DNA from 3 places in the Planococcus sp. SE5232 genome. Region 2 is predicted to be linked to each of the others. Evidence: riboswitches for the same ligand, from Rfam matches in the RefSeq annotation. Region 2 holds a riboswitch; each other region holds the start of a gene.
What was found. Region 2 has a riboswitch for S-adenosylmethionine ahead of ACRC6Q_RS13230 (phosphoadenylyl-sulfate reductase). Riboswitches for the same ligand answer to the same signal wherever they lie in the genome.
Positions count from the first base shown of each region.

Region 1 (7,609 bases), on a different contig from region 2:
ACGATGACTATTTCTCTTTTTTCTTGAAAAAGAGTTGAAAATCCATAATGAACAGATAAAGAGGAGCCGATTTTACGGCTCCTCTTTGCTGTTTCATCTCCTACAAGACTAATTTTATTTTTCTTTAACTCGGCTGTTTTGAATACACCATGCAAAGAACGTCCATACATTTCCAATGATTCATGTACCCGTTATACTAAGGGCAAATATTCCTTAAAGAAAGGATTGGCCAAAATGGAAATCGAGAATCTGATCGACGTGAAGACCCGGCAGGAATTGAGGGAGTGGCTTGAGGAAAATTCTGCGGCAGAAAAGTTCTGCTGGGTGGCCGTCAGCACAAAAGAGCAACCAGGAGTCGTCCAATATTTAGACGCAGTCGAAGAAGCTTTATGTTTCGGCTGGATCGACAGCACCAAAAAGAAGCTGTCTGATACGGAAACGGTTCAACGGCTATCTCCAAGAAAGAAAAACAGCCATTTTACTGAGTTGAATAAAGAAAGAATAAGAAGATTGGAGAAATTAGGGTTGATGACAGAAAGAGGGCGGCGGGTCTTACCCGATATGCACCCTGAGTCCTTTCTCATCGATGAGGAGATTGAAGCACGCCTGAAAAAAGAGGCTCAAGTTTATCAAAACTTCCTGAACTTTCCCGAACTCTACAGAAGAATCCGAATCGATACCATCCAAAGCCATAAAAAAGACCCTGAACTTTTCAATAAAAGATTGGAAAAATTCATTGAAAACACAAGGGAAAATAAAATGTACGGCCAGTGGCATGACAATGGCCGCTTGCTTGATCATTGAAAGTTACTGCCAATCGCTCATTTATATAAACATCATAAAATAAGCTTAGACAGAACTTGGGATTGTATGAACCATAATGAAAGCGAATTGAGGCGGCTCTACTTTGTGATGCCTGAACTCATCTACTAGAATCAAGAAATCCTGAAAAACAAAAAACGGGAAGAGAACCTTCTTTCGAAGTTTCGTATCTTCCCGCTTCTAAACCCTTCTATTCTCTTATCTATTTAAACCAGAGTTTGCAATGCAATGTTACCGGCTTATACTTAATTGCTTCCACCAAAAAACTACTTATAACCAGGCGCTCCATATGGCTCTCTGATGCCTCTTCAAGCAACGGAACATCTATTTACGGGCCCACTCAGCAATCGCTTTGATATCCTCAGGAGCAGTTCTACAACACCCTCCGATGATCTGGGCACCGGCTTCATGCCAGCGCCGTGTATTTGAGGTAAACAGATCTGCTGAAGAACCTTTCCCCCATGTCTTGCTTGTCGGATCGTATTCTTCACCTGAATTCGGATACACGATGACCGGCTTGCTGGTCTGGCTCTTCACCTCGTTGATCAACGATTCGATGAGGTGGGGTGCTGAACAATTGATGCCGATTGCCGCTGCTTGCTGTTGGCCATCCAACCACTCCGCACATTTGGCGATTTTCTCTCCATCGCTTATGTGATATTCGTCTTTTGCGCTGAAACTGAACCACGCATAGACATCCGGAAACTCCTTTAATACTTTGACGATCGCTTTAGCTTCCGCCAGACAGGGGATGGTTTCACACGCTAAAATATCTGCACCCGCTCCAACCAACACCCGGATCCGTTCTTTATGGAAGGCAATCAATTCCTCTTCGCTCACCGAATAATCACCGCGGTATTCAGAACCATCCGACAGGAACGCTCCATATGGCCCGACAGAAGCGGCAACGAGTGGTTTCGGCCGGTTTGATTGATCCTGCAAATCTGACCAAAATTCATCACGGGCTTCTGCTGCAAGTGCAACAGACTTGTCGATCAAGCCGATTGCCTCCTCCCCGGTCAACCCTCTTTCTTTATATCCTTCGATAGTCGCCTGGTAGCTTGCGGTAATTGCGCAATCTGCACCTGCCTGAAAATAATCCAAGTGAACTTTCTTGATCAATTCCGGGTTTTCCATCAAGACTTTTGCCGACCATAAGCGGTCATTTAAATTGCAGCCGTAATTCTCAAGCTCTGTGGCCATCGCGCCGTCAAGAATGACAATTGGGAAGCGGTTCAAAATTTGTTCGATCGGGTTCACGCTAATTCATCCTTTCCAAATCCAAGCTCTTTTTGCGATTTATTAATTGTTCCGGGTGGCTTTGCCTAAAAATTGCTTTGTTCTTTCCATTTTTGCGTTAGTAAAAAGCTGATCCGCAGTGCCTTCTTCGATGATGACACCGTCTTCCATGAAAATGACACGATCCGAGATTTCACGCGCAAAGTTAAGCTCATGGGTAACGATAAACATCGTTTTGCCTGTGTCTGCCACACTTCTGATTGTCGCCAAAACTTCATCAACCAGCTCTGGGTCCAGAGAAGACGTCGGTTCATCAAACAATAACACTTCCGGATTGAGTGCAAGTGCCCGAGCAATGCCCACCCGTTGCTGCTGGCCACCCGATAGTTGTACCGGATAATGGCTTAGCTTATTCGACAAGCCCACCCGTTCGAGAATTTCCAAGCTCTTCTTTTTCGCTTCGTCTTTCTTCAGTTGCTTGACACTGGTTAACCCGATCATTACATTTTGCAGCACGGTTAAGTTTTTAAACAGATTGTATTGCTGAAAAACCATTCCTGTCGACGTTCTCAAAGCAAAGATATCCGACTTGCTGGCTGATTCAACGTCCACTCGGTTGCCGCCGATTTCCACTATTCCGCTGGTCGGCTGCTCCAGGAAATTGATGCAGCGCAACAGTGTCGACTTGCCTGAGCCGCTTGGTCCCAAAATAGAAACAACCTCGCCTTTATCGACGCTTATATTGATTCCCTTCAGCACATGATGGCTGTCGTAATATTTATGGATATTTTCCAATTTAATCATGAGGCAATCCCTCTTTCATATCTGCGAGCCCGCTTCTCGATTTTCACCAGCAACCGCTCTACTATTATGCAAAGGATCCAGTAGACGATGGATACCGCAATGTATACTTCAAAAAATGCCAAACCGCGGGACCCAAGAATTTTGGCTTGCCCCATAATGTCCACGACGCCAATGATGAAAACCAGCGACGTGTCTTTGATCGTGCTGATGAACATATTTCCCAGGTTCGGGATTGCGACTGCCAACGCCTGCGGGAAAATGATTTGAAGCATCATTTGTGTAGGCTTCATCCCGATTGCTTTTGCAGCTTCAAATTGTCCCCGATCAACCGATTCGATCGCTGACCGGATCGTCTCGGACAAATAAGCGCCCAGATTAATGGAAAAAGCCAGTAGCGCATATACTTCGGGCGGTATACTGTTGACGTCGGCGGACTGAAGCCAGCCATATTCAATCTGTAAATAATAGATGATCTTCGGTATTCCATAAAACACCAAATAGATTTGGACCAGTAAAGGCGTTCCTCTGACAAAAGAGATGTATATCGATGAAACCACACTTAATACCGGAACCTTGTATATTTTGATCAATGCGGTGAAAACCCCGATAACTAAACTCAAAATCAATGAGCCGACAGCTATCCCGATGGTAATCGGGAGCCGTGAAATAATAGCAGGAAAACTTTCGATTAAAAATTGTATATCCAGTAGATTTTCCATTTTCTCTTTCCTTCCACAGACCTATTCAGGGATATATTCTCCGCCAGTCCACTTGATCGACAGGTCCGTTAAGGTACCGTCTTCTTTAAGTTCTTTCAGGATGGGATCGATTAAGGATTTTAATTTTTCGCCCTCTTCTCCATTTTTCAACACAATTCCCATGTCATCATTGACCAAAGGCTGCCCCACAATTTCTACTCCTAAATTGTTTTTTTCCAACACCGCATTCATCATAATCGGATCATTCACGTAGGCATCGACACGGCCATTTTGCACGTCCTGCAAAATTTCCGAAGGGTTTCCACTTTCGCTGTATTTCAACTCAATGGGCGTATCTGCTGTTTCGTTATACTCCTCCAGCAACAGCGTATAAGAATCCCCCGCTAAAGCGCCAACCGCCTTTCCTTCTAAATCCTCTACAGTCCGGATGTCTTCTCTTCCGGTTTTCACCGCAATGACTGTTTCTGCTGCAAAATAAGATTCATCGGTGAACAAGTACTTTTCCTGGCGTTCAGGTGTTTTTGCTACTTGGTCTGCGATTGCCTGAACCTTATTGGATTCGAGTGCAAGAAACATGCTATCCCACGGAACGGCGACAAACTCGAATGTATAGCCATCCAATTTTTCATCGATCGCTTTCACCATCTCGACGTCATACCCTGTCAATTCATTAGTGTCATCCGCAAAAGCAAATGGCGGATAATCATTTTGCGTTCCTACCACAACCACTTGATCGCCCGTTGCACTTGTCGCTTCCTCCGACGAACACCCACTTAACGCCCCGATTACACCCAGTGATAAAAACAGGGATCCCAATACATAATGTTTTCTTTTCATTTTCATGCTCCTTTTTTAGGCAACAAGCCGTAAGTCAATTTGATGGGGAAAGGCAAAAGCCAATTTTTCTTGCTATGTAAGCTAAATGTAAAGACATTACTGCCGGCAAAGGACTAGTTGCTTATCCATACATGGGGTCATCCTTTTTCTTTTGCATATTTCCAAGTCACCGAAAACCTCCTTTTTCTACTTTTCAAGAAAATCATTTTTGCAATCGCCCTTTGGAAACAAAAAAACCTCTTCCAATAGGAAAGAGGTTTCAGCCAAATTCTTATCTCTCAGAATAAAACACTCTGCAGGAATTAGCACCTCTCATAAAAATGATGGTTGCTGGACTTCACAGGGCCTGTCCCTCAGTCTCTCTTGATAAGTTATTTAATTTTTTTTTCATATTAACGATAGTATTTGACATTGGCTCTCATGTCAAATACATTTTTATTCTATTTCGAATTTACTCAAAATTTTTTTGCACAAAATTGGCGTTTATACCCAACGAATGGAGCTCCATTGCAGAGTGTCCACCAGTTTCTGAGTTCCCGTTGAAATAATTCAAGGCGTATAGCGCATAATGGACGATTGACAATCCCTCACATCTTTCATACCATCTAGTAATAATTCACCCTTGCTTTTTTACAGGAGAGCGTCGTTTTAAAACCACTTTACTAGCAAAGAAGATTGGAGCGAGAAAATGACCAAAAAAGCTATTTATGATGTCGCAATAATTGGAGCTGGAACAATGGGAATGGCTGCCGGCGCTTTTTTGGCACAGCAAAACGTGAAAACTGTTTTGATCGATGCCTTTGATCCTCCGCATATCCATGGCAGCCATCATGGCGATACCCGCTTGATCCGCCATGCTTACGGCGAAGGGAGGCAATACGTTACATTAGTAAAACGTGCGCAGCAATTGTGGGAGGAACTGGAGCAGCAAACCGGCTTCAACATCTTTGAAAAAACCGGGGTCGTCGGCCTTGGCCCGCAGGATTCGCCCTTCCTGCAGGAGACAATTGCGGCTGCTCATAAGTATAACCTTCCGTTAGAGATGCTGACCGGCAAGGAAATCAACGAAAGATGGCCGGGATTTTCTGTACCTGACCATTTCATCGGCTGCTTTGAATCAGAATCAGGAATCCTCTACAGCGAGAATGCCATTCGGGCATACAAAAAAATGGCTATTACACACGGAGCACAGCTGGTTGCCCATACACCCGTTCAACACATCGATCTTCACGACGAACAAGGTGTAAAAATCACGACCGAACATATGACGTTTCATGCCAAGAAAGTAATCGTCACGGCGGGAGCGTGGGCAGCCAACCTGTTGCCGGATTTGAAGCTGCCGATCCAGCCGATCCGTAAAGCTGTGGCTTGGTTCGAAGCGCCTTCCAAATTATATGACGCAGTTAACTTTCCAGCTTTTTTTGTAGAAGACCAAGATAAAAAGTTCTATGGTTTCCCCAGTTTGAATGGAGCGGGCCTTAAAATCGGAAGGTCGGATGGCGGACAGCCGATCGACCCGAATCTGCAGACCCAGAACTTTGGAGCACACGAATCAGATGAAGGCGACTTGAGGCAGGGTCTTGAGCTTTACCTCCCCCGTGCAAACGGCAAACTAAAGCAAGGAAAAACATGTTTATATACCCTTTCGGCTGACAATGATTTTATCGTCGATTTCCATCCCGAAGATCCTCGTGTCATTTTCGCCTGCGGGTTTTCCGGCCATGGCTTTAAATTTGGAAGTGTCATGGGAGAAGTATTGAGCCAATTGGCTTTAGCAGGAGAAAGCCAATTGGATATCTCTATATTTGCTCTCAGCAGATTTGGCTCAGGATCCAAAACACTACGCCCGTCCGAATTCTAATAGACAAGAGGTGAACTGAACAGCAATGAAAATGTAAATTGGAGCCGCTGTTCCTGCACAGTCTGGACGCAGAAACAGCAGCTTCAATTCCTACTCGATATGCTACTGATTTTAAACTCTTCCACAGGCTGCTAACCCGTTTTCCTGATCGCGTTGACTTGCTCCCTACTAAAACATGGCTCTATCAGAACCCGTTAAAAAATGAGGCAAACAAGACAAAAACAATAAGCAGAACAAAGATGGTGATTATGATGCCTGGCAGAATGACAATGAAAAATCCTTTCCAAGACGAGACACGATGGGCTTCGCCTACTGCTTTGCAGACGATGACGAATGTCCAAACAGACACTACCCCCATCACCAAGGACATGACAACGACAAGCAGATTGCCCTCCACATCCCGCCGGTCTGCAAAGAACGTTTCAGGTGACGCAAAAGCCCAGATAATCAGCAGTGGCAGAAGCCAAATTTGTGGTATTTGAGCTGTAGCCAATGCTTTGAACATTTCCTGATAGGATGCCGTTCCTTTGAACAACCGCCCAACCAGCAACAATATAGCGGCTCCCAGGAAATAACCAAACGCACTCCCGATCGGACCGGTAACCAATGCCTGAAGAACAGCTGCCCACGCCGGCATGTTGGCGCTTCTCGTATTCATGAGCCCGAGCAGGCCTGAAGCAAACCCCGTCAAGACAATGAGCAAAATGATGTATTTAGCGGACTTGCGGTCAATGACGAAGCGGACGGTTTCACGTGTGCGCAGCCAAATATCGGTCAACGGATTCACTTCACGCTCTTTGCGTAATCGATCTTCCCTCACCATGGTTTCCTCCTCCTTTCTTTCGTTTGTTACAGCGGCTGGCAGCGGCATCCCCTCATTTTCCTATATTATTGTAGTTCCCCCTTTCCTCTTTTATTATCAGAAATGCGCTTATATTCTTTGCCAGAAAGTTAAAAAGGATTCTTACAGGCCCGAATGGCCCGAAAGAATCCTTTTTATACAATGTCTCAATCAATTGGTTCACTTTCTATTAAACAATTAACTGAGCGACAGCAGCAGGTTGCAATATGACCGTTCTTAAGTTCACTCCGACTAAGCTCTAAAGCTTTTCACCCACTAGTAAGGGGAGTGTTTCTTCGGCAAACTGAATGGCTTTTTCGGCAATAAAATCCAATTCATGGTCCATGGAAGCAATGTGATAGGAATTGTGCAATTCGTATTTCCTCTTTCTCTCTGATTGAACCCTGCGGAGAATGTAATCCGTATTGCCCGGTGGTACAACATGATCTTCGAGCGACTGGAAACAGACGACCGGACAGCGCACGT
Region 1 covers NZ_JBOGCP010000001.1:56,592-64,200, reverse strand. The annotation lists gene codA (cytosine deaminase) at 1-27, shown strand, start outside; gene ACRC6Q_RS00305 (YdeI/OmpD-associated family protein) at 235-804, shown strand; gene mmuM (homocysteine S-methyltransferase) at 1,147-2,082, opposite strand; gene ACRC6Q_RS00295 (amino acid ABC transporter ATP-binding protein) at 2,125-2,865, opposite strand; gene ACRC6Q_RS00290 (amino acid ABC transporter permease) at 2,862-3,584, opposite strand; gene ACRC6Q_RS00285 (transporter substrate-binding domain-containing protein) at 3,606-4,421, opposite strand; SAM riboswitch class I at 4,690-4,794, opposite strand; gene solA (N-methyl-L-tryptophan oxidase) at 5,110-6,282, shown strand; gene ACRC6Q_RS00275 (Yip1 family protein) at 6,467-7,105, opposite strand; gene ACRC6Q_RS00270 (alpha/beta hydrolase) at 7,383-7,609, opposite strand, start outside.
Region 1: it holds a riboswitch for S-adenosylmethionine, as region 2 does, so the genes downstream of both, ACRC6Q_RS00285 (transporter substrate-binding domain-containing protein) here and ACRC6Q_RS13230 (phosphoadenylyl-sulfate reductase) in region 2, are expected to answer to the same signal.

Region 2 (7,609 bases):
CCTTCCAGATCCAGTTCCAGGTGGCGCGTTTCCTTATTCGAACCACGGCCATTCAAGTTGATATTCTCCAAAACTTCCGCGTTGAACGGATTGCTGCGGGAATAAGCCGGCTGTTCAGCCGGTGCAGTTTGCTGCGTACCCGAAGCAGCCGTTGGAGCGCCCGGACGATCTGTTTCTCTGTCTTTATTCAGGACACTGAAAACACCGTCAAACCATTCTTCTGCCGGTTCTTCAAAGTCCAGATCGGCATCCACGCGTGCGTGGATCCGGTTGGCACCCAATTCCTCCAGGCGCTTATCAAAATCTTTGCCTGTCTGGCAGAAAAACTCATAAGAGCTGTCGCCAAGAGCCAGCACCGAGAAACGGACATCTTCGAGCTTAGGCGCCCGCTTGCTATATAGGAAATCATAGAGGGCAAGGGCATTATCGGGCGGGTGGCCATCCCCATGCGTACTGGTGATGATCAGCAAATCTTCGACTTTCTTCAAGTCTTTCGGTTTAAACTCATCCATTGGCGTAAGCTTCACCTGGTAATCTTTGTCCTGCAATTTTTTCGAAACCTCTTTAGCGACCGATTCACAGTTGCCTGTGTGGGATCCGACCAAGATGGTGATTTCACGGGTAGCGGCAGGTGCGCCGCCTTGCTGGGCGTACCATTCCAATCCCGGTTGTTCCTGTACCGCCACTGTAGCAGCTGACTGGGACCCAGCCAGATAGCCGTTCAGCCAAATTTTCTGATTGTCGGTCAGCATCGGCAATAAGCGATTGATAAGCTCTACCTGTTCCTGATCGAATGGACTGTTCATTGTCTGCAATTGCAAATTGTTTCACCTCGAAATTCGTTTATTTTTTGTAATTAATTCACAATAAGAAGCGTTGTGTTGAAGAAATCGCTACGGGTGTATGCTTTCCGGGGGGCTTGCGCCGAACTAACTCGGGCTGCTGCCCGAGTGGATTTCGGAGCTTCGCTGCTCCCCCAGGAGTCAACCCCCTTCGCTCTTTCTTCTAAGAGTTGTGCAGTTAGAAACAAATATAAGATAAATTGCTGTTTACTTAATTAAGATATGAAGCAAACACTCATCAATCTATGGTGTCTATCTTCACACATGCTGCTGGCGGTAATGATGGTCAATCGCTACAATCATCGCCCCCATCTTTTGGTGTTCAGGCTGCAGCACTTGTTTGATGCCATTGCTTTCGAGTTCCTTGGCGGTGACTTTGCCGACAGCTACTGCCAGCACCTGGTCATTGAAAGCCTTGATCAGCTGCGTGCTTTGAGCTGGGTCAGCGAATATATTCCTGACTTGCGTTTTACTGGTGAAGACAATGGCATCCAGGGACTGTTCGATAATGGATTGCTTCAACTGGTCCACTACGAGAGCGTCTGGTTTTTCGTAGGAATAAGGGCGGGATAAGTAGACGGTATGGCCATTTTCTTCCAATATGCTTTTCAGCTTATCATCGTCCTGGTCATAGGCCTGCAAGAAGATCCGCTGTGGGCTTTTGCCTTTATACTCTTCATCTAACGCTGCTAATAGATTGTCCATTGTTCCATCTTCTGAAACATGGATCGGCTCCAGACCATGTTCTTTGATCCATTTCATCGTTTTGCTGCCGCGAACGGCCAGTTTTGTTTCTTTCAGCTTATCGAGATAACGTGATTGCAGACCGATGTTTTCAGCTGAATCCGTTAATGTTCGTGCTCCGATGCCGGTTGTGAAGATGGTCCAGTCAAAAGATTCGGCTAAAAAATCCGTGATGTTCTGTGCGCTGATGTCTTCGTTTAGCCTCTGCCTTCCCTGAATCGGGAGAATGACAGGAGTGCCGGACTGCTTTTCAATGAGCAGGCTGATTTCTTTTGCGGCACGTACGGCTGCCACACCTATTTTCTTTCCGGCCAATCCATTCATATCCAATCTCTCCTTCCGTCGTTCACCATGCCGGCTGCTGCTCGTTTTGCAGCGCTTCAAGCACACGTTCTGCGAGGGCATCCACCATAGATGGATGATCGCCTAAATATCCACATAAGATAATCTGCTGTTCGTATGACGACAATCCGCTGATTTTCTTCTGCATTGATTTCACCAGAAGTCCGGTGAACCATAAATAAGGGACTACGAAAATCTGTTTGCTGCCCGAATTGATGGAAGCTTGCAATCCTTCATCAAATGACGGGGCAGCTGCGGCCAAATAACAGACGTCTACGTTCGGTACATTTGCTTTCACTGCCAGTTTCGCAGCAATTTCTTCAACCGAACGAGTGATTTCCGAACTTTTCCCGCCTCTTCCGACCAGTAGAATCTTCGCTTCAGGCAAGCGGTGCACGCCCGTTTCCTGTAGACGTTCGGCTAAAATCTCTACGAGCCGGTCCTGCACGCCCAGCGGTTTTCCATACGTAAAGCGGATGTCGGGATAGCGCAATACTGATTTTTTGACTTCATCCGGAATATCTTCGTAATAATGTCCGGCACTCAACAGCAGAACTGGAACGACGGCAATCGCTGTAGCGCCCTGTTCGACTAGACTGTCGATCCCTTCGCCAATATCCGGACTAGCCAACTCCAAAAAGCAGGTTTCATGTAGAGCCACATCAACTTTTAAATGAACCTGCTCCATAAACGCCATCGCTTCCTGGCGCGTTTCCTTTACACGGCTTCCGTGGCTTACATATAATACAGCCTGCATGTCACCATCTCCTTATCCAACATGGGCGGCAAGCTGGAATTGCTGTTCGTCCTGCAGCTGCTCATACCATTGCAATTTGTCTCTCAGGCGGACCACTTCTCCCACAACGATCATCGATGGGTTCTCGAAATCCTTGGCGTTTCGGACAATGTCCTCAAGCGTTCCAGTAACGGTCCGCTGCCGTTCTGTCGTCCCCCATTCAATCAAGGCGATCGGTGTCGTCGGTTTCAATCCATGGCGCATCAAACGGCCGCAGATTTCCGGAAGCTTGCTGACGCCCATATAGATGCACAATGTATCCATACTTTTAACGACATGTTCCCAGTATTCATCCTGATCGACGCCGACTTTGCTGACCCCTGAAATAAAAGCTACGGACGAACTGTAATCGCGGTGGGTGACCGGGATTCCTGCATAGGCTGGCGCCGCGATCCCCGCTGTGATTCCCGGAACAATTTCAAACGGAATATTATGGTCCACCAGTGCTTCCGCTTCTTCTCCACCTCTCCCAAAAACAAAAGGGTCGCCGCCTTTCAGGCGTGTTACGATTTTTCCTTGCAGCGCAAACCGGCACAGCAGCTCGTTGATTTCTTCCTGTTTCAATGAATGGTTATCGGGTTTTTTGCCGCAATAGATCAATTGGGCATGTTCTTTCGCTTCGTCCAGCAATTCCTGGTTTATCAAGCGATCATAAAGGATGACATCGGCCTTCTGAATGGCCTTCAACCCTTTCACTGTAATCAAATCAAGGTCGCCTGGACCTGCACCAACTAAATAAACTTTTTTCATAAGCTTCCTAGACTCCTTTTTTTAACCAGAGAAACGAAGATTCCGCCATTTTCTGATCGTTGATTTCCATCATCCTGCTGGCCACATTATGTATGCAGGCCACATTCAGTTTTCGCAAAACCTTTCCATCTTCCGTCGCGGCTGTCTCCATCCGTTGTCACGGCAAACGAACAGTGCTTGCAGCCGATGCTTGGATAACCTTCGTCGTGCAAAATATTATATTCAAGGCCGTTCAATTGGATATACTGCCAAACATCGTCCCATGTCCAGTGGATCAGCGGGCAAACCTTAACGGATTTGAAGCGGTTGTCTTTATTGATGAAATCCGTTTTGCTGCGGCTTGCCGACTGCTCTCTTCTGAGGCCGGAAATCCAGGCCTGTGCGCCGGAAAGGGTCTGTTCAAGCGGTTTGACTTTGCGGATATCGCAGCATTTATCCGGCTGGCTGTTCCACAGTTCATCGCCGAACTGGCTGGCTTGCTCCTCCAGCGTCAATTCCGGTTTTTTCATGCGGATGTTCAATTTCGGGTAGCGTTTCTTGACCCGCTCAATCAATTCATAGGTTTGGTCGAAGTGGACGTCGGTGTCCAGGAACACCACTTCCGCATCGCTTTTCACCTTGGAAATAAGATCGATCAATACCATGCCCTCCGCTCCGAAGCTGCAGGCATAGACAATATTCTCTCCATAGGAATCATAGGCCCATTCCAGAATATCAGCGGCACCTTTCAGCGTATCGGTCGGTGCCAGGTCCTTAAATGGATCTCCAGTAAATTGCTCGTACGAAACAGCATGGCTCATCCTAACTTCCTCCTTCAAACTTTCATAAAATAAATTAAGCATTCTCAATAAATATTATTGTACTTGGATATTCCGCAAATCAGCTCCGCTTTCCTACGGGCTTGCGCCGAACTAACTCGGGCTAAACGCCCGAGTGGATTTCGACACTTCGCTATCCCGCGGGAGTCTCCACTGTTTTGCTCCATATCTTAATTAGAGATGATAATTTCGACTCTTTATTTTTATGCATATCGCCTAGAAGAAAGAGAGAAAGGCGGCGACTCCTGCGGGAGCAGTGACGGAGCAAAGCGACAGAGCGACACGGGCTGGAGCCACTGGACTGAGCAACGCGAGGGAAGCGGCAGAAGACGTGCCCGCGGAAAGCGTCCGCCTGAAGCGATTTCTTCGAAAGCAAGACAATGAATTTCCCACCAAAAAATATAAATAAAAACCCTCTCTTCCAATAGAACAAGAAGAGAGGGAGCCAATGCGCAATTGCAGCAAGCCTGTCTTCTTATCTTCCAGATCCGTTCGGGACCTGCTGGAATTGGCACATTATCCCCAGTCAAAGACTAAAGCTGTTGCCGAGGCTTCAAAGGGCCAGTCCCTCCACCTCTCATGATAAGAAATACCTTATAAGTTTACTAGGTTTTATGATTTGTCTAAATACTAAAGCAATAAAAGATAACTGTCAATAAAACTCTGAAAATATCATTTATTTACTCGGGTTATTTTTCTTTCTTCATTTCTCGGCTCTTCGAAATCATGAGTTCTTCCCTGCTGCCAAAAACCAGCCATTTGTGAGGCTTTCCTGGTTATAGGAAAACCGGCTTTGATCTTTGGCGCATTGCACGAGGCCGCCTGCCGCTTCGACAATCGCTTGTCCGGCAGCCGTATCCCATTCCATCGTCGGCGCAAAGCGCGGGTAATAATCCGCCTGCCCTTCGGCCACTAGACAAAATTTCAGAGAGCTACCAGCCGATACACGCTCAATCGATTGCCCTTCATTATTCAGCCGTTCAATAAATTCATGTGTTTCAGCCGACATATGGGAGCGGCTCGTGACGATCCGGGTTATATCCCCCGTTTTTTCAGCAGATAAGGAAATGCTTTTTTCGCGCAGTACATCAACGTTTTCAAACCTTTCAGCAGAAGCATCTTCCAATTTATAGGCGCCCTCATTGTCTTCACCAAAATAGAATACATCGGTCGCCGGCACATAAATAACGCCGAGAACAGGATAGTTTCCTTCTATTAATGCGATGTTGACTGTAAACTCGCCGTTCTGTTTGATGAATTCCTTGGTGCCGTCGAGTGGATCCACAAGCCAAAACCGCTTCCAGTTTTTCCGTTCTTCATAAGGAATTTCACTGCCCTCTTCGCTCAGCACCGGTATTTCCGGATAGGCGCTCTTCAGTCCTGCATCAATTACGCGGTGAGACCGCTGATCTGCAATCGTCAGCGGCGAATCGTCCGATTTTGCCTCAACAGTCAGTTCCTGTCCATAAACCGCCATGATTTCCCGGCCTGCGGAGAGGCTGATTTCGAGCAGTCGATTCAGGTCAATGCCACTTGCCATTAGCCCAAGTAGCCTGTTTTCTTCAAATAATCGATAATCACTTGAACCGATTCTTCCAGTGACTGCTTATCGGTTTCAATGACGATTTCAGGTTTCACCGGTTCTTCATAGGGTGCATCGATGCCGGTAAACCCTTTGATTTCTCCGGCTCTGGCTTTTTTATAAAGGCCTTTCGGATCGCGTGCTTCACAAGCGTCCACACTGCACTTCACATAAATTTCGATAAACTCATCTTCTTCAAGCAGCGCACGGACTTGATCGCGGTCTTCCTGATACGGAGAAATGAATGCGGTCAAAGTCAATACCCCGGCATCGCTCATCAGCTTTCCGACTTCACCGATCCGCCGGATATTTTCAGTGCGGTCTTCGGGACTGAATCCCAGGTTTTTATTCAACCCGTGGCGGACATTATCCCCATCCAATAGGTAGGTACGGATTCCAAGTGCGTGGATTTCTTTTTCCAAGGCAACGGATACCGTCGATTTCCCTGAGCCCGATAACCCCGTAAACCACAGGACCCCGCTTTTGTGATTATTCAATTTCTGTCTATCTTCTTTTGTAACACTCGATTCATGCCAAACGATATTCGTTGATTTGCTCATTTTTTCTCCTCCTAAAACCAGTAATAGTAGACGATTCCAATGGTAACCGACATGACTAGAATACTAAGGGGTGTCCCTACTTTGACGTAATCTGTGAATTTATAGCCACCCGGTCCATAGACGATCAAATTGGTCTGATAACCGATTGGCGTGATGAAACTGGCGGATGCGGAAATGGCGATAATGACGGCAAAGCCCATTGGGTCAAGCTGCAGATTGCTGGCCATTTCGATGCCGATTGGAATCATCAGGACCGCCGCCGCACTATTGGTGATCAATTCTGTAAAGATGCTGGTCAGCAGATACACTAAAATCAGAATGGCCAGCAGGCCGAATGGCTGGCCGATTGCCAACAGCCCGTCTGCCGCCCATTGTGCCAAACCCGTTTTGGTCATAGCTGCCCCAACTCCGAATGCACTGGCAATCAGCAGCAGTACATTAAACTGCACATCGTTTTTAGCGTCTTCCATTGAAATTGATTTGGTCACCAGCAAAATCAGCACTGCCAATGCCATGGCTTTGAACATGCTCAGCCAACCGACAACAACCAGGATAATGGCGCCCAGTAGCACCAGCAATGAAAACCAACCCACGAACCGGCTTTCCTGCAGGGATTTTGGGGTTTTCATGGAAGAGACGACATAAAAGTCATTGGACTGCTGGTATTTTTCCACAAAACCCGTTCCGGCGAGCAGCAGCAGCGTATCGCCCGGCCGCAGAATGATATCGCCGACTTTGCTTTTGATGCGCTCATTATTGCGATGAACGGCCATAACACCGGCATCATAGCGTGAACGGAATTGGGATTGCTTGATGGTCTTCGACAGCAGCGAAGATTCATGGGAAACCACAGCTTCCGCGAGCTGTGTATTGCCGTTTTTCAGGTCTTCCAATTGAAGATCGGTTCCCGTCTTCAATGTCAGCCCTTTTCTTTTTTGCAAATCGGCAATGGTGGAAATAAGTCCTGTAAAAATCAGGCGATCTCCAGCTTGGATAACGGTTTTGGAACTGACCGATGAAATCCGGGCATGATCCCGAATGATTTCAATCAGGTACAGCCCCTTCAAATCACGAAGCTTCGCTTCTTCAACCGTTTGACCGGTATATGGAAACGCCTCTTCCACTCTCATTTCAGCGATGTATTTCCGGGAATCTTCAGCAACCTGCTTGCTGAA
Region 2 covers NZ_JBOGCP010000003.1:425,507-433,115, forward strand. The annotation lists gene ACRC6Q_RS13210 (assimilatory sulfite reductase (NADPH) flavoprotein subunit) at 1-821, opposite strand, end outside; gene ACRC6Q_RS13215 (uroporphyrinogen-III synthase) at 1,101-1,910, opposite strand; gene ACRC6Q_RS13220 (sirohydrochlorin chelatase) at 1,933-2,685, opposite strand; gene cobA (uroporphyrinogen-III C-methyltransferase) at 2,698-3,474, opposite strand; gene ACRC6Q_RS13230 (phosphoadenylyl-sulfate reductase) at 3,561-4,274, opposite strand; SAM riboswitch class I at 4,765-4,881, opposite strand; gene cysQ (3'(2'),5'-bisphosphate nucleotidase CysQ) at 5,017-5,832, opposite strand; gene cysC (adenylyl-sulfate kinase) at 5,832-6,434, opposite strand; gene ACRC6Q_RS13245 (SLC13 family permease) at 6,446-7,609, opposite strand, start outside.

Region 3 (7,609 bases), on a different contig from region 2:
AACGGCACAACAAAGTTCAAGAAGTTACCGAAAATCGTCGTAAATGTTGCAAATACACGCACCAAAGCTTCTGGTGCCACCAAGCCAATAAGCACCCCCAAAACAATCGCTACCACAATGCGCGGCAATAAACCAAAATTGAACTTCATCAATATGTCCTCCTCATGTGAACAAATGCTTCTTTTTATTATTCAAAAGTAGCACAGACCTTCTCTGAATGTAAGGTGTTCACGAAAACGCGAAATATTTCTATTATTTAGACAAAAAAATAAAAAAGCATCCAAAAGGATGCTTTTTCTACTCAGTCTACGGGTACTACTGAACCGCCCCACTCTTCCAGGATGAAATCCTGGATTTCCTGAGATTTCAATACTTCCACCAACGCAGTAATGTTTTCGTTTTCTTCGTCACCCGCGCGTACGGCAATAATGTTTACATACGGCGACTCTGATGATTCAAGTGCAATTGAATCTTCCAACGGGCTGATGCCTGCATCAATTGCGTAGTTCGAGTTGATCAATACTGCATCGCCTTCTCCAGCTTCATACATCTGAACCAGCAAAGCTGCTTCGTAATCAGCATCAAATTGAAGATTTTTCGGGTTTTCAACAACATCACTCACTTCAGCAGCCGTCTTATCGACGCCTTCTGCCAATGTGATCAGGCCTTCAGCTTCAAGCAAAGAAAGAATGCGGCCATGGTCTGCTACCGAGTTGCTCATCAGGATGGTTCCGCCTTCTGGAAGTTCATCAAGAGAAGCATAATCCTGCGAATAGACACCGATTGGTTCGATGTGGATACCGCCAGCGTTTTCAAACTCATAGCCATGATCCGCAACTTGTGATGCAAGATATGGAACGTGTTGGAAGTAGTTGGCATCAATTTCGCCAGATTCCAAATCTTCATTCGGCAGGATATAATCCTGGTAGGTTTCAATTTCCAGTTCAATTCCCTGTTCTTCAAGAATCGGTTGAGCCTGTTCTAAAATTTCAGCGTGCGGCACGTTGGAAGCCCCTACGCGCAATGTTTGGGATTCTTCTTCACTTGCTCCGCCATTGCCGCATCCTGCAAGTACCAAAGCCGTCAATGCTGTTCCTACTACAAATTTCTTCATGTTCAATCTCTCCCTTATAATGTGTTTTATTTATAGGACGGAAAAATCCGCTGTTACCGTTTGTCTGCTTTTGTAGTGGCGAGATCGCCGATATATTGGATTACGAAGACGATGATCAGGATTAAGATCGTCGCCATCAACGTAACGTCTTCACGGCTGCGCTGGAAGCCATCCAGGAAAGCTAATGTCCCAAGACCGCCAGCGCCAATAATGCCCGCCATAGCCGTATAGCCGACGAGTGCAATGGCTGTTACCGTAATACCCGAAATCAAGGCCGGCTTCGATTCCGGCAACAGGACTTTCCAGATGATGGTGCCCGTCGTCGCACCCATAGAACGGGCCGCTTCGATGACCCCTTTGTCAATTTCCTTCAATGCAATAAGTACCATACGAGCGTAAAACGGAGCCGAGCCGATAATCAATGCGGGCAAAGCCGCATTCGGTCCCCGAATCGAGCCCATTAGGAATAAAGTGAAAGGAATTAACAGGATGATTAGGATGATAAAAGGAATCGAACGGAATATATTGACGAACGCTCCTGTTAGCCAATTGACCACTTTGTTGGCCCATAACTGTTTCGGCGCCGTTAAAAACAAGATAATTCCCAGAGCTAAACCGATTACAAACGTAAACACAGTCGATAATGCTGTCATATAGAGCGTTTCAAGTGTTGCTTCCCACATGCTGTCCCAATCTACATTCGGAAATAAAGAATCAATCATTGTGCATCACCTCCGCCTGAACATCTTCCGTGCGAAGAAATGCCAGTGCTTCTTCAATTTCTGCTTTAGAACCTTTCAACTGCAAAATCAATGTTCCATATGCTCCGCGCTGGGTATGCGAGATATTGCCCTGGACAATATTGACTTCCACTGCATGGCTGCGGATCAGTTTCGTCAGAATCGGTTGTTCAGTCTGCTCACCGACAAAAACCAATTTCACCAGTTCACCTGTAGGATATAGCTCCCGCAGATTTTTGATGGTTTCCTCAGAATCTCCGGAATCGGTCACCTGTGCAACAAAACGCTTCGTAATTTCCTCTTTTGGTGATTGGAAGACATTGAGGACATCGCCAAGTTCAACAACCCGACCGCCTTCCATGACCGCCACACGATGGCAAATCTTACGGATGACATGCATTTCGTGCGTAATTAGAACAATCGTCAATCCCAATCGTTTATTGATGTCCACCAGCAAATCCAGGATGGCATCTGTTGTTTCCGGATCAAGTGCTGACGTCGCTTCATCACATAATAGGACCTCTGGATCGTTTGCCAGCGCACGGGCAATGCCGACACGCTGTTTCTGGCCACCTGAAAGTTCGGATGGATAGGCATGTTCACGCCCGGCCAAGCCGACTAGCTCAATCAGTTCCTGAACCCGCTTTCCGCGCTGTTGTTTCGACACTCCAGCAATTTCAAGCGGAAATTCAATATTTTCTTTCACGGTCCGGGACCACAGCAGATTAAAATGCTGGAAAATCATGCTGACTTTTTGTCGGGCCTTCCGCAATTCCCCGCCTTTGATGGAGGTAATCACCTTGCCATTGATTTCCACCGTACCTGATGTCGGTTTTTCCAAGCCATTCAACAAACGAATCAATGTACTTTTACCGGCGCCACTGTATCCGATGATGCCGAATATTTCTCCATCAGCAATAGATAAATCGACTTGGTCCACAGCCGTAAGGACCGCTTTTCCTGTGTCGAACTTTTTTGTCACTTTTGTTAACTCAATCATTCGTTGTACACCCCTGAATCCTAAAAATAAAAGCCCTTCCGCGCATAACTGAGCAGAAGGGCAAACGTATATTACACGAAAACCAATCTCTCATCTTCCAAAGCTTTCGCTTCGTGTGATTTGGCACCATTTCATTTTCATGACGGTTGCCGGGCTTCATAGGGCACTTCCCTCCACCACTCTTAATAAGAGTTTCGATATGAAATTATTTGATCAGAAATCCAATTTACCACGACCGGCTATATTCGTCAACAGATTTTAACTTGTCATATAAATAAGGAACTGATTGGAAAGCATATATTTTTTCTTTCAATTGGCCATCTTCTGTAATCAGCAGGCATGGCACGCTTTCCACTTCATATAAACCCGCAATTTCCTGAACGTAATTCAAGTTCGCTTTGCCTAACTGCAGATCCGGCAACAGCTCTGTGACGACAGACAGCATTTTAGATGCCACTTGGCAGGTTCCGCACATCGGCGTGTATAAATAAAATGCAGTGATCCGTTTTGTATTCTTTTCTTTGATCCATTCTTTATGAGTCCATTCCTTCATCTTCTTCATCCCTCTATCAATAGCTTATTGACCTGGACATTCGCTGAAATGAGCACATCCTTCAGGATGCGAAGCGGGGTTTTCGCGACTTCCTTGTAGCTCCTGTTGACATAGAAATGCCGGGCTTCGGGAAACTCGCGTTTGACCAGCTTCCGCAATTTTTCTCCTGAAGAGTCTGCATCCACTAATATGATGATGTCCTGACCTTCGTATGGCAGCAATAATTCTTCAAGTCTCGATACACTAACTGTACCATTTGTGCAAAGAATCGTCACGGGTTCTGCAATGAGCGGTGCAATCCTCGATTTATCGCTGATCCCTTCCACCACGATCACCTTTCCCATATACACTCACCCCATCGAGTTTAGAATCCTAAAAGACAAGAGGCTATCTATTGTACATAAGATACCTTTATAATTTGGTATTCCACAAAAAGGCTGCCTAAAAACCCTTGGTTTCATTTATACATCGACAGACCTTCTGATTTGGATCCATTAAGGGTTAAGCATTTTTGAATTGCTGCCCATAAAAAAAAGCGCCAAAATACAGGCGCTTTCCAGGATTACTCGTTGATCATTTCTTTGTATTGGTCTGCTGTCATCAATGCGCTGACTTCATCTTCTGAAGGAGCTTCGATAACCACCATCCAAGCCTGCTCGTAAGGTGACTCGTTGACGAATTCCGGGCTGTCTTCAAGCTCAGAGTTAACTTCGACAACTTTCCCGCTGATTGGTGCATACAATTCCGAAACCGTCTTAACGGATTCCACGCTGCCGAAAGGCTGATCTTTTTTCAGTTCATCCCCGACTTGTGGAAGTTCAACGAAAACGATATCCCCCAATTCAGCCTGTGCGAAATGAGTAATTCCGATACGCGCATTGCCATCTTCGATTTTGACCCATTCATGTTCTTTTGAATAACGAAGTTCTTCTGGTGTGCTCATCTTGACCCCTCCAAATTATGTAGTTCATTCAAATTCAGTTTGACATAAACGGCTGTGAAATACAAGATGACACAAATCTACTACAGCCAGCTATTTTGGTAATCTGCTTCCTTAAACCCAAGTGTCACAGTTTTCCCGTCCCACGCCAACGGCCGTTTGATCAGCATGCCATCTGAAGCCAGAAGCTCCAATTGCTGTTCTTCGGACATGTCCGACAGCTTTTCTTTAAGTCCAAGCGAACGGTAAACCAAGCCGCTCGTATTGAAGAACTTCTTCAATTCCAAATCGCTTGCCTCATAAATCTCCGTCAACTGTTCTTTTGTCGGCGGGTTTTCTGCAATATGTATTTCGTTGTATTCCACACCATTTTGGTTCAGCCAACTTTTTGCTTTCCGGCAAGTTGTGCATTTCGGGTATGCATAATAAGTAATCACGTTAGTACCTCCCTTTTTTCTAAGCTTACCAAAAAGAAAGCTTTCGGTCGACGACTAAAAAAACAGGCAAACCCGATACAGCTGGGGATGCCTGTTTTCCACTACTCATTAAACGATGTATTTTTCGACATCGATCAGCTTGACAGCCGCTTCGCGTTTTTTCGCAATCACGTTGTAAGGCGTTGAACGAGTCAGTTTGCGCAACGCAGAAAGCATCATTCGCTGGTTGTCGCCTTCGATGGCAGCAATCAATGTTTCTTTCGCATCTTTTTCGATTTGATCGAATGCTTCCTGGCAGTAGATTTGCGTATATAGCAGTTTTTGCTTGGCTTTTTCCTCGCCTGATGCAGCAATCGCCTTTTCTGTACGCAAGACTACTGATTCCATTGCAAAGACGTTGCTGACAATGTCTGCGATGTTAACAAGCACTTCCTGCTCGGCTTCCAGTTTCGTGCCGTAAGTCTGAGCGGCAAGCCCAGCTGCCAGCAATGCGATTTTCTTCGCATTTTTCACCAGGTATTTCTCTTGAGCCAACGCTTCGGTGCCGACTTCTTCCGGCATCATCATCAATAGCTCTTCCTGAAGCTGCTGTGCATGCTGCAATAATGGCAATTCGCCTTTCATCGCTTTACGCAAAAGCGTTCCTGGAACAAGCAAGCGGTTGATTTCGTTGGTTCCTTCAAAAATACGGTTGATGCGTGAATCGCGGTAGATGCGCTCGATTTCGTATTCCTGCATAAAGCCGTAGCCGCCATGCAATTGTACGCCTTCATCCACAATATAATCCAATGTTTCCGTACCGAAGAATTTATTGAGTGAACATTCCACTGCAAATTCAGCGATGGAGTCAGCCACTAATTTACCGTCTGCATGCTGCTCATCCGTAAATCCGCTCATGCGGTCTTCGAACAATCCAACAGTACGGTAAACAGAGCTTTCAACTGCATATAATTTAGAAGCCATCGTGGCCAATTTCTCACGCGTCAAGTTAAATGAAGAGATCGGTGTCTTGAACTGTTGGCGCTGGTTCGTATAAGGGATCGTCAATTCCATTGCGCGCTTGGAAGCTCCGATTGTACCCACTCCCAATTTGTAGCGCCCGATGTTCAGGATGTTGAACGCGATGATATGTCCACGCCCAGCTTCGCCCAATAAGTTTTCGACAGGAACTTCAGCATCCTGCAGGATCAATGTCCGTGTAGAAGAAGATTTGATGCCCATTTTCTTTTCTTCCGGTCCAACAGAAACGCCTGGGAATTCACGTTCTACGATAAAGGCAGAGAATTTGTCTCCATCGATTTTCGCATAGACTACGAAGACATCCGCAAACCCAGCATTGGTGATCCATTGCTTTTCACCGTTCAACACATAATGAGTGCCTGCTTCGTTCAGCTTGGCAACTGTCTTCGCTCCTAATGCATCCGATCCTGAGCTTGGCTCAGTCAAAGCATAAGCTGCAATCATTTCGCCAGAAGCCAATCGTGGCAGATAGCTTTGTTTTTGCTCTTCGTTACCGAAAAGAACGATCGGCAATGAACCGATTCCGACATGTGCGCCATGAGTGATTGAGAAACCGCCTGCTTTCGACATTTTTTCAGCGATCAGCGCTGAAGCGATTTTGTCCAATCCAAGGCCGCCGTATTGTTCTGGTACATCAGCACCAAGAAGCCCAAGCTCTCCAGCCGTTTTCAATAGACGGACGGAATGTTCGAATTCATGGTTTTCCAAGTTTTCGACAACAGGCATCACTTCAGTGTTAACGTAATCCTCCGTCGTCTTCGCGATCATTTTTTGCTCTTCCGTGAAATCTTCCGGTGTGAACACACGTGACAGATCCGCCTCTTCAATTAAGAAACTACCGCCTTTGATCAATGTTTTTGATTGTTCCATTTTGTATTCCTCCTATTTTGTAATTGCTTATTATATGTTGAGTTCATGTTTTATTATGAGCTTAAGGTGTTGTGGATATTCCGCAAACCAGTTCCGCCTGAAGCGATTTCTTCAGACCTACTCTACTCTTTAATTCCTAAAATCTATTTCTACAGCATTTCAAAGACGCCTGCTGCGCCCATTCCTCCACCGATACACATTGTGACGACGCCGAACTGTTTGCCTTGGCGTTTTAGTTCACTCATCATGCGGATTGTCAGGATGGAACCTGTCGCACCTAGCGGGTGGCCAAGTGCAATAGCTCCACCGTTGAAGTTGACTTTGTCGATGTCCAGGCCAAGCTCGCGGATAACGCCAAGCGACTGCGAAGCGAATGCTTCATTCAGTTCCCATACGTCGATATCCTCAATCGTCAATCCGGCTAATTTCAAGGCTTTTGGAATAGCGACGACAGGTCCGATGCCCATGATTTCCGGTGGTACACCGCCTGTTGCGAATGAACGGAACTTAGCGATCGGCTTCAGCCCGAGGGATTCCGCTTTTTCACGGTCCATGACCAGCAATGCGCCGGCGCCGTCAGAAGTTTGTGATGAGTTTCCGGCGGTAACGGTTCCGCGTGCTGAGAATGCGGAACGCAATTTGTTCAAGGTTTGGATGCTGGTTCCGTGACGAACGCCTTCATCCATTTCGAACATGGAAGATTTCTCCTGGTATTTATTGTTGTCGTCTACATATCGTTTAATCACTTCAACCGGAATAATCTCTTCATCAAAGTTTCCGGCTGCAATTGCTGCTGCTGCTTTTTCGTGTGAACGGACAGAAAATGCATCCTGGTCTTCACGGCTGATGCCGTATTGCGTAGCTACCTGTTCCGCGGTATGCCCCATGCTCATATAATACTGAGGGGCTGTTTCGGCCAATTTCGCATTTGGGCG
Region 3 covers NZ_JBOGCP010000005.1:138,401-146,009, reverse strand. The annotation lists gene ACRC6Q_RS16495 (dicarboxylate/amino acid:cation symporter) at 1-149, opposite strand, end outside; gene ACRC6Q_RS16490 (MetQ/NlpA family ABC transporter substrate-binding protein) at 302-1,114, opposite strand; gene ACRC6Q_RS16485 (methionine ABC transporter permease) at 1,168-1,836, opposite strand; gene ACRC6Q_RS16480 (methionine ABC transporter ATP-binding protein) at 1,829-2,854, opposite strand; SAM riboswitch class I at 2,942-3,046, opposite strand; gene ACRC6Q_RS16475 (thioredoxin family protein) at 3,081-3,407, opposite strand; gene ACRC6Q_RS16470 (toprim domain-containing protein) at 3,413-3,751, opposite strand; gene gcvH (glycine cleavage system protein GcvH) at 3,970-4,350, opposite strand; gene ACRC6Q_RS16460 (arsenate reductase family protein) at 4,431-4,784, opposite strand; gene ACRC6Q_RS16455 (acyl-CoA dehydrogenase family protein) at 4,893-6,674, opposite strand; gene ACRC6Q_RS16450 (acetyl-CoA C-acetyltransferase) at 6,824-7,609, opposite strand, start outside.
Region 3: it holds a riboswitch for S-adenosylmethionine, as region 2 does, so the genes downstream of both, ACRC6Q_RS16480 (methionine ABC transporter ATP-binding protein) here and ACRC6Q_RS13230 (phosphoadenylyl-sulfate reductase) in region 2, are expected to answer to the same signal.